DNA from 2 places in the Asticcacaulis excentricus CB 48 genome. Region 2 is predicted to be linked to the other one. Evidence: riboswitches for the same ligand, from Rfam matches in the RefSeq annotation. Region 2 holds a riboswitch; the other holds the start of a gene.
What was found. A riboswitch is a leader RNA that binds a small molecule or an ion and turns the genes downstream of it on or off. The one in region 2 is predicted to bind cobalamin.
Positions count from the first base shown of each region.

Region 1: it holds a riboswitch for cobalamin, as region 2 does, so the genes downstream of both, ASTEX_RS08270 (TonB-dependent receptor plug domain-containing protein) here and ASTEX_RS03145 (DUF1852 domain-containing protein) in region 2, are expected to answer to the same signal.

Region 1 is NC_014816.1:1,790,319-1,795,343, forward strand. Features, by position in the region: gene ASTEX_RS08250 (sulfate/molybdate ABC transporter ATP-binding protein) at 1-131, shown strand, start outside; gene ASTEX_RS08255 (hypothetical protein) at 132-449, opposite strand; gene ASTEX_RS08260 (SDR family NAD(P)-dependent oxidoreductase) at 512-1,231, opposite strand; gene ASTEX_RS08265 (TetR/AcrR family transcriptional regulator) at 1,388-1,954, shown strand; cobalamin riboswitch at 2,014-2,202, shown strand; gene ASTEX_RS08270 (TonB-dependent receptor plug domain-containing protein) at 2,416-4,245, shown strand; gene ASTEX_RS08275 (hypothetical protein) at 4,266-4,811, opposite strand; gene ASTEX_RS08280 (aminopeptidase P family protein) at 4,893-5,025, shown strand, end outside.
Region 2 is NC_014816.1:671,524-676,548, reverse strand. Features, by position in the region: gene ASTEX_RS03155 (SLC13 family permease) at 1-455, shown strand, start outside; gene ASTEX_RS03150 (methionine synthase) at 452-1,480, opposite strand; gene ASTEX_RS03145 (DUF1852 domain-containing protein) at 1,498-2,502, opposite strand; cobalamin riboswitch at 2,604-2,795, opposite strand; gene ASTEX_RS03140 (hypothetical protein) at 2,916-4,106, opposite strand; gene ASTEX_RS03135 (hypothetical protein) at 4,217-5,025, opposite strand, start outside.

The DNA of each region.
Region 1 (5,025 bases), 1.1 Mb from region 2:
ATCTGCGTCTGGAACTACAAAGCGCGACAGGTCAGGTGTTCGAAACCCAGCACGCTCACGACTCAGAGGCCTCTGACCTACGCCTGAACGACACGGTCTTTCTGCGCCCGTCGAAGGTGTATGCGTTTTGATCATTCGTCAAAGAACACCTTAACCACCGTGCAATCCGTAGGATCAATGATCGCATGTCCTGAGCCCCCCACGGAAAAGTTGGGCAGCTGGTAATAGACATCAACCTTATCCTTTCTGGGCTCCACTACCAATCGCTCCTCGACATGAGCAGCCTTATATCCCGGTACTTGAGCCTCTATAGCTCGCGCCCCAATAGCGAGGTAGTCGCATCGCTTAGCTACCTCAGGAGACATCGGGCTAATCTCAGGGTATTTGACCGCTTTCTCGCATCCTCCGAGGCCGCACACAGCCAGAAGAACCCCGCCAAACATCTTCATTTAGCTCTCCCTTATCGACTCAATCGTAGATAAAAAAGCCCTTCCGAGGAAGGGCTTATCTGTTACTCCGCTCCGGCCATTGCCGCCTCAAGAGCCGGTGCATTGGTACGCCACGTATCGCCGATATGATCCGCCACCGGGTCAGTGAAGATATATTCCTCACCCGCTTGCAGACCCTCAACTATGCGTTTGGCCGCGGTTTCCGGCGTTGCCTTTTGCATAGGAATATCGCGCGCCAGATCGGTGTCGATTGGACCGGGGAATATACCCAGCACCTTGACGCCCGTGCCTTTCAGGCCCGCCCGCGCCGACTGCGTGACCGACAACAATGCCGCCTTGGACGCCGAATAGCCGCCCAAAGACGCAGCGGCGACAAGGCCCACGACGCTTATGACATTGGCAATCGTACCTGAGCCCTTGGCAACCAGCTTCGGCGCAAACGCGCGCATGACCCGCAGTGTCCCATAGAGGTTGGTGTCGAAATCGGCAGCGACCACGTCCAGCGGGCTGTTAAGCACGTCCGAAAACACCGCCGTTCCGGCATTGTTGACCACAATATCGACATCCCCCGCCGCTTCGGCGACAGCGGTCACTTGAGCTTCATTGGTAATATCAAGCGCCAGCGGCACGACACGCGGGTCCGCAAAATCCGGCAGAGAGGCGGGGTTACGCGCCGCGGCATAGACCTTTTTGACGTCGTGGGTGAGCAGTGCGCGCACCGTGGCGGCACCAATGCCGCGATTGGCACCGGTAACGAGAATGACTTGGTTGGAGAGGGACATAACAGGCTCCTAGGTTTCATGCTTAAAAAGTAAACAGATCTGTTTACATGTCGCCGATGTAAACCGATCTGTTTACTTTTGCAAGCCGGCAGGCTATAATTTTTGCTCACCGGCCACTCCACAAGCTTCCCGCCCCTTGCTGTTAAAAGCCCTCTCATGACCAAACCGCAAAAAAAACAGGATATTATCAACCACGCTTTTGAGCTGTTCTATGATCACGGCTTCGGTCTGGGCGTCGATACGCTGATGGCCGATACCGGCATTTCCAAACGCACCCTGTATAAATACTTCCCGTCCAAGGAGGCGCTGATCGCCGAACTGGTCGATCACTACCGCGAACAATCCCTTCCGCAACTGCGCGCCGGGGTCGAAGCGCTGAGCCCCGATCCGAAGGGGCGCCTGATGGCCCTGTTCGATCTGCGCCAGAGCCTGTTTGCCAGAGGTTGTTTCCGTGGTTGTCTGGCCATCTCGGCGCGTCAGGAATTTGGCGGCCGTCAGCCGGAAATTGAGGCCGCCGCCACAGCCATGTTCGCCGATATGCACGCCCTCGTCCGTGAACTGAGCGCCCTTTCCGGCCATGCAAACCCCGACGCTCTGACCGATCAGGCGATGGTGCTGTTCAATGGCGCGGTTGTCGCCGCTCAGGCGACGCGCAACCCGGCCCCCTTCGACACGGCCAAGTCGGTGCTGCGGGTCTTGTTAGGCACAGATACCGCGTCCTAAGCGCCACACTTGCCTTTATACACGCGCCCCGCGCTTGACCTTCTCGTCCTGCTCCCCTACCCCGACACTGTGCAGACGGTGCCGCAGAGATGCGGCTTAAAAGGGAAGCAGGTGCAAGGCCTGCGCTGTCCCCGCAACTGTAAGCGTCGAGTGTTCCGCCATATGCCACTGGTTGTCTTTGTACCGGGAAGGCGGCGAAACGCGCCTGAGACGCGAGTCAGGAGACCTGCCCCTGCTGTCGTCCTTCGCGTGGTCGGGGTGTGCCACAAGAGCGGATAAGCCTTTGAGCGCTTGCCGAAAGTGTGACGCACTTTTCGGATGAAAAAGCGCTTTAACCAAAATCTAGAGCATGGTTTCGATGCAATCGAAATGCGCTCTGACAAAGGCCTTCCTCAGAGACGATTCGTTGTGCGCGCCGGTCCGTCCGGGGCGCTCGTCCTGTTGTGAATAGGCATAAGATCTTGAAAACCTTCTTTTGCGGCGTCGCGTTTGCCGCCTTCCTCACCTCGCCTGCGCTGGCCGAAGACGCCCCGCAAGAGGTGGTCGTCACCCTGACCCGCGAACCCGTGGCCTTGTCAAAGGTGGGGCAGAGTGTCAGCACGTTTGATGCCGCCGCCATAGAACGCAGTCAATTGGTCTTTCTTAAAGACCTGATCGCCCTCACCCCGTCCGTCTCTATCGCTCAGACCGGCGGTCACGGTCAGGCCGGCACGGCACGCTTTCGCGGCGCCGAAAGCGACCGCAGCCTGTTTATCGTCGATGGCGTGAAGCTGGGCGACCCGTCGATGATAGGAGGCGGGCTAAACCTCGGATTGCTGGCGCTTAACGATGCCGTGCGTGTGGAAATCCTGCGCGGCCCGCTGTCGACCCTGTGGGGCTCTCAGGCCATCGGCGGTGTGGTGTCGGTGACGACCCGCATGCCCCAGGCCCCTTTTGAGGCGCAAGGCTCCATCGAAGGCCTGGATGAATACGTTGTAGGCAAGGCCGGTATCGGCGGCAAGACGGGCCCTTTGAGTTGGCGTCTAGCGGCGTCGTATATCGACGATGACGGCGTGTCGTCGCTGCGCGGAGCGGCGGAAAAGGACGGCTTTACGCAGAAGCACCTCAACACCTATCTGCACTACGCCTTGAGCGACACATCAGGCCTGCGCGCCCGTCTGGCCCGCACCGAAAGCGAGTACGATTTCGACGGCTATAATGCGGCGTTCCAACTGGCCGATACCCGAGACACCGGTTTTCAGAACGAAAATCTGGCCAGCCTCGGCTATTACACGCAAGCCTTTGGCAGCGCGCTGAAGCAGACCTTCACCCTCAGCTACAGCACGACGAAGCGTTCCACCTCTGACCTCGCAAATGCCACCACCTATCCGTTCGAAGGGCGTCAGACCAGCTTCGATTACACCGGAGCTCTGGCCCTGTCGGAGTCGTCCAAACTCGTCTTCGGCGCGTCGAGCGAGCGCTCGCAAGCTATTGCCTCTGGTCTAAACAAGCGCGTCACCCTCAATGGCCTGTTTGCGCAACTGCGTCAGGAGGTGACGCAGGCCCTGACAGTGAACGCCAGCCTGCGCTATGATGATCATTCGGTCTTTGGGGGCAACTCCATCGCTCAGGTAGCCATCGCCTACGCTCTGTCGCCGTCTTTGGTACTGCGCAGCAGCCTCGGTCAGGGTTTCAAGTCCCCCAGCCTGTATCAGCTCTATGACGGCTGGTCAGGCAATCTCAAGCTCAAGCCCGAGGAAGCGACCAATCTCGACGTCGGCGTCGATTATCACGGTACCAACGACAGCCGTCTCGGCGTGTCGCTGTTCGGGCGTAAGACCGACAATCAGATCGACTATGACATGTCGTCCTTCCTCTATGGCAATATCGCCCGCACCAAGGCCTATGGTATCGAATTGGATGGCGAGACGAATCTGACAGCGAACGTGCGCCTGTCGGGCAACTACAGCCACATCGTCGCCCGCGACGATGCCCCGAGCAGCGCGACCTTCCGCAACGATCTGGGCCGTGCACCCCGTCATCTGGCCAATGCCAGCATTGAATGGCAGGCAACGGACGCCCTCGAACTGGGGGCCTCGCTACGCTATGCGGGTAAGTCGTTCGAGAATATCTACAATACCCGTCGACTAAACGCCTACACACTGCTCGATCTGCGCGCCAGCTATGCGCTGAATGAAACGATGACGCTGGTCGCGCGCGTCGAAAACGCTACGGACGAAGACTATGAGACCGCCGCCAACTACGGCTCCGTCGGTCGCCGACTGTGGCTGGGCCTGCGCGCTAAATATTGACTGAAAGAAAGGCCCGGCAGCTAACGTCGGGCCTTTTTGAACTGTTTCTTCTTGTAGCGTTTCTGAGCGTGATAGAGTGCCATATCGGCCACATCGAGGTCTGTCGGGAACGGTCCGCCCCCCTCGTCGTGATATTGCCCGTCCCACGGCTCAGGGCACAGGGCATATTGAAAAGGACGGACATCCGCACGGGTTCGACCGCAGACCGTACAATGGTTGGGTATGCTGGCCGTTGACCAGCGGTTCCACGTATTCTTGATCAGAGACAGTTCACAGCGCGGGCAACGATAGCTGGAACCTATAAAAAAGAGGCACAGGCCTGCGGCAAAAGCCACTGCGTCCCAAATTAGGTCCACATCGCCAAACAGATATCTCAGCGCCAGATTCAAAATCACACCAACGGCGGCAACCCAGATGTTTGCCATAAGACCAACGATTACAGCGCCGCCAGACAGCAGAAACATCCACAGACCGTTCATTCCACCAACCCACACCGTCTGTAACAGAGAGTTCGAGATCAGAAAGAACCCCGTGAACGAGAATCCGATCGTCCATACAAAGCGCATAATCCACCCCTCATAAACTCATGATTTGAAACCAAATCACGCAGGGCTATATAGAGGCAACTGATTTCCAGAGGCCCCACCATGACCGCCGATACCGCCCACACCTTTCAGACCTACAGCGTCACCACCCATCCGTCGCAGGGCGTGACCAACGTCGCTGCATTGCGCGCGCAGTTTGCCGGTCTCGGTATCGACGGCTTTATCGTCCCGCACG
Region 2 (5,025 bases):
CGGAAATCTATAAGTCCATCGACTGGAGCGTGATCGTCCTGCTGGCGGCCATGATCCCGGTGGGGCAGAGCTTTGAAACCTCAGGTGCGGCGAAAATGGTCGCTGATGCATTGGCGGGCGGGCTTAAGGGCGCGCCCCTGATCGCCTGCATCGCGGCGGTTTGCGGCCTCACCCTGTTCCTGACCATCCTGCTCAACAATGTCGCCACGGCGCTGATCATGGGCCCGCTGGCCATTCAGCTGGCGCAAATACTCCATGTGTCACCCGACGCCCTACTGCTGGCCGTTCTGGTCGGCACCTCGTCAGACTTCCTGACTCCCATCGGGCATCAGAACAATTTGCTGGTCATGGCACCGGGCGGCTATCGCTTCACCGACTATGCACGGGCAGGCGCGCTTCTGGCGGTGCTGGTCGTGGCCACCACCGCCTTTGTCCTCAGCGCGAGTTTTGGTTAGGCCATAAGCTCCCTGCGCACGATTGCCGCCCCGGCCCCCAGCGCCCGCAGCTTACCCGTAGCGACGTCGCGCGGCAGAGGGGCCATACCGCAATTGGTGCAGGGATAGAGCTTGTCGGCATCGACAAATTGCAAGGCCTTGCGCAAGGTGTCGGCCACCTCTTCAGGCGTCTCGATGACAGAACTGGCCACATCAATGGCCCCGACCATCACCTTCTTGCCGCGTATCAACTCGATAAGCTCCATCGGCACGCGCGAATTGTGACATTCCAGCGAAATGATATCGAGGCTGGAGGTTTGCAGTTTGGGAAAGGCCTCTTCATACTGCCGCCACTGCGACCCCAGCGTCTTTTTCCATTCGGCATTGGCTTTGATGCCGTAGCCGTAGCAGATGTGCACGGCCGTCTCACACCTTAGGCCCTCGGCAGCCTTTTCGAGCGCCGCCACGCCCCAGTCATTGACCTCATTGAAGAAGACATTGAAAGCGGGCTCATCGAACTGGATAATATCAACACCCGCAGCCTCCAGCTCTCTGGCCTCCTGATTGAGTATTTCAGCAAACGCCCAGGCCAGTTTTTCGCGGCTCTTGTAGTGGGCGTCAAACAGGGTATCGACCATGGTCATCGGCCCCGGCAACGCCCATTTGATGGGCTGTTTCGTCTGCTGACGCAGGAATCGGGCGTCTTCGACAAAGACCGGTCGGGGGCGTGAGACCGCCCCCAACACCGTCGGCACGCTGGCTTCGTAACGGTCACGGATACGGACGGTTTCGCGCTTTGAGAAATCGACGCCGTCGAGGTGTTCGATGAAGGTAGTGACAAAGTGCTGACGCGTCTGTTCGCCGTCGCTGACGATTTCAATACCCGCCTGAATCTGATCATCCAGCGCCAGACGCAGGGCGTCTCGCTTGCCCTCGCTCAGGGCCTCAGCTTGCAGTTTCCATGGCGACCAAAGGGTTTGCGGCTCGGCCAGCCAAGACGGTTTCGGCAGACTGCCGGCGGTGGACGGGGGAAGGAGTAAAGCCATCAGAATTACCTCACGAGTCAAGCGTAATGTGCGGACCACTGCTCAAGCAGGGTGCGGTACGGGGTGATGAAGTGCGCCTCGGCAAAGCGCCCCTGTTCGACGGCCAGACGGCTGCGTTCTTCGCGGTCATAGACCACCTGGGTCAGCGAATAGTCGGGGTGTTGCAGGCTAGGCTGATAGACCGCACCGGCGGCCGCATTCGCGTTGTAGATTTCCGGGCGATAGATCTTCTGAAAGCTCTCCATGGTGCTGATCGTGCTGATCAGTTCCAGAGACGTGTAGTCAGAGAGCAGGTCGCCGAAGAAATAGAAGGCCAGCGGCGCGACGCTGCCCGGCGGCATGAAGAAGCGCACCGTTAATCCCATTTTCCGGAAATATATATCCGTCAGCGACTCGTCGTTTTGCTCGTATTCAACGCCCAGTATCGGGTGGTACGTGTTCGTCCGCCTATAGGTCTTACTGTTGGCGACGCTCAGGCAGATGACGGGCGGCTTGTGAAACTGCGCCTTATAAGTTGGCGACCGAACGAAGCTGAGAAACAGGTGGCCGTGCAGGTCTCCGAAGTTGGGCGGCAGGCTGAAGTCAGGGCGGTCCCGGTTGTGCGCGGGCAGCACGACGCTGAAATCGTAGTCGCGCACAAAGGACGACAGGTTGTTGCCCGTCATGCCTGCGATGCTTGAGGAGGTGTGACGATCAAGAATGGTCGTGTTTAGGATTTCGAGCAACGGAAAACGGTCATTGGTCGCCCGATCCGGCAGGTCTATCTCGACCGAAATGATATCGAGTTCGATGGCGTAACGGTCAGCGTTCGGGTTATCCCAATGGGCCAGCGCGTTGAAGCGATTATCGATCATGCGCAAAGCGTTGCGCAGGTTTTGCTGGCGGGTATCGCCTCTGGCCAGATTGGCGAAATTGGTGGTTAGGCGCGTGGTTTGCGACGGCGTGTAGTGCTCATTGAAGCGAAGGCGCCGCAGGGTAAAATCGAAGTCTGAGAGCGGCGCGACTGGCGAAGAGTGTGACACGGTATTCCCCGTTACTGTGGGGGAGCGCTTTGGGCACAGGTCCGCGATCCCGCGTCAGGCCGCAGGGCAAAGGACTCATGCCCGTGGCCCTCCGCCCGGGATGACAGATGCGGTCAGTGGCAGGTCTCCTGGCTTGCGGGTCACGGTTTCGAGCCACCTTCTCAGGGCGCACCCTAATGGTCTTTCGGATCGACACTCACCGCCTACAGTTGCGGGGGCAGCACCGGGTTTGGACCGGCTTCCCTCTTAGCCACGCCTCATGAGAGGCGCGGACCGCTGACAGCCGGACATTAGACGGGCAAAGCGACGGAGTCAATAATCATATAAACATATCTTTATATGCTTATATTCTTCTCAAATTAAAAGGCGTAAGCTCTCGCCATCGCCTTTTGTGCCCCTTTACAGAGCCTCGTTTACCCCGCTGGGATACTGGCGCGCAGAAACCCCGAGGTCGTCACGCTGAAGCTGGGGCGATCCTCGAACAGGTAGTTAAGCCCGCTTTCAAAGTCCATCAGCACATCAGCATATTCAACCGGCTTCATCGGCTTGCCCGACTGAATGGCGCGGTTCATACGGAAGCTCCAGAAGGCCGCGATATGGTCCAGCGTACCGATAATCTCACCCAGTTCGGTGAAGAGGCCGGAGCCATTGAGCAGGAAGCGCTTGAACGGCCCTGGCTTGTTGTGGCTGACCAGATCGGCATAGGCCATATCGTAGATTTTCAGCACGTCATAGGCCTGATTGAGCGCACGCGCCATGCCGCGTGCCAGACGCAGCCGGGCGCTGAGGATGTAGTCCGTTACGCGTTCGTCGCTGACGCCGAAGGGCTGATAGGTGCCGATCCCGGCGAGGACCTCGCGCAGGCGGTCCTGAAGCTCAAGGTAACGCCACTTGTAATAGAGGAAACCGCGCCAGGCGAAGACACCTTCGGCGAATTCCGTATCGGACATGCGGAACGTCTCTTTCAGCGGCCACAGTTCGCGATCAAGCTGATCGGAGAGGATTTTGTTGCCGAGCTTCATCGAGGCCCCGACATAGTGATCGCCCAGCGCCGTATTGACCAGCCGCTCAATTTCGCTGGAAGTAAACTGCATCATTCGCGACAGATCGGCGGGCGACAGGCGCAGATAGATACCCGCCGGACGATGGCCGTTGCGCGCCAGAGTTTCACGCACGAGAAACGGGTCGAGCGACGGCAACTGATCCAGACGGCGCAGGATTTTTATGTCGGGATTCTTGTCGAAATCGCTGATCGACAGATAATCCCGCGCCAGTTGCTCGAAACCAATCTGGTTGATGAAGATGCTGGACGCCCCCAGACGCAGATCAAAATGATCATACGGCAAGATGATCTTGGTCACGGTGCGACGGGTGCCGTGATAAAAGTGCCGCTCGTTGAGACGCAGGGTGTGTTTGAGGATGATGCATCGGTTGAGAAGTGAGGACTGAAAGAAGGGATTGTCCCCATAGTCCTCATCTTTGTGATGCAGGCGGTAGACCCGCGACAGGTTAAGTACGCGCGTTGAGGCGGCCGTTTGACCCAGATTGGCCAGATTGCGGTATTCGCGGATGACGCGGTTCGCCTGATCCGGGCCGCGGGTCATCTTGTAATTTCGGCGGGCCGTTGAAACCATGACTATCCGTTAGACACCTGGGGACGGGAATGAACCCGGAGCCTAAAAGACAGGTTCCAATAGGGTGTGAACGAAGACGGTTAATCCTCGTCGTCAGGTCCTAAAATCATCAGGCTGTCGTCAAAATCCATCAGCACGTCGGCATATTCCAGCGCGGTCAGCCGTTGGGCGGCCAAGCTCGACATCATGCGATAGGTCCAGAAGGACGAGATGTGCCCCAGTATCCCGATGGTTTCGCCCAGTTCGAAAAACAGCTTCGGCCCCTGAAGCAGAAACTGACGGAAGGGGCCGGGGTTTTGCCCCTGAGTCAGCGCGTGATAGGCGCGATCATAGATGGCGATGGTGCGCGCCACCTCATTGACCGCCTTAGCGATACGGCGGCCCAGCCGCGGACGTACTTCGCGCAGATAGTCACGCACCTGATCGTCAATCGCGCCGACGGGCTGATAAGAACCCAGACCCTGAATGACGCGACGCATCTCGTTTTGCAGTTCTTCGTGACGCCATTTGAAATAGAGGAAGCCGCGCCAGGAGAAGATCCCTTCGGAGAACTCTTCTTCCGACATGCGCAGGGTCTGGCGCAGGGGCGACAACTCCTGATCAAGCTCATTCGACAGGATCTTGCCCGCCAGCTTGATGCTGGCTCCGCCGACCATCATGTTACCGAACGCGGTGCGCACCAGTTGCTCGATCTCGCCATTGGCAAAGCCGATCATGCGCTGAATATCATGGGCGGAGATATTGAGATAACAGGCGCCGGGCTTGAAACCATTGCGCGACAAGTGCTCGCGAACCAGAAACGGGTCGAGCGACGGGAGGTTGTCCAGCAGGCGCAGAACCTGCACATCCAAATGCGAATTGACATCCCCAATGCCGAACTGCGTGCGGC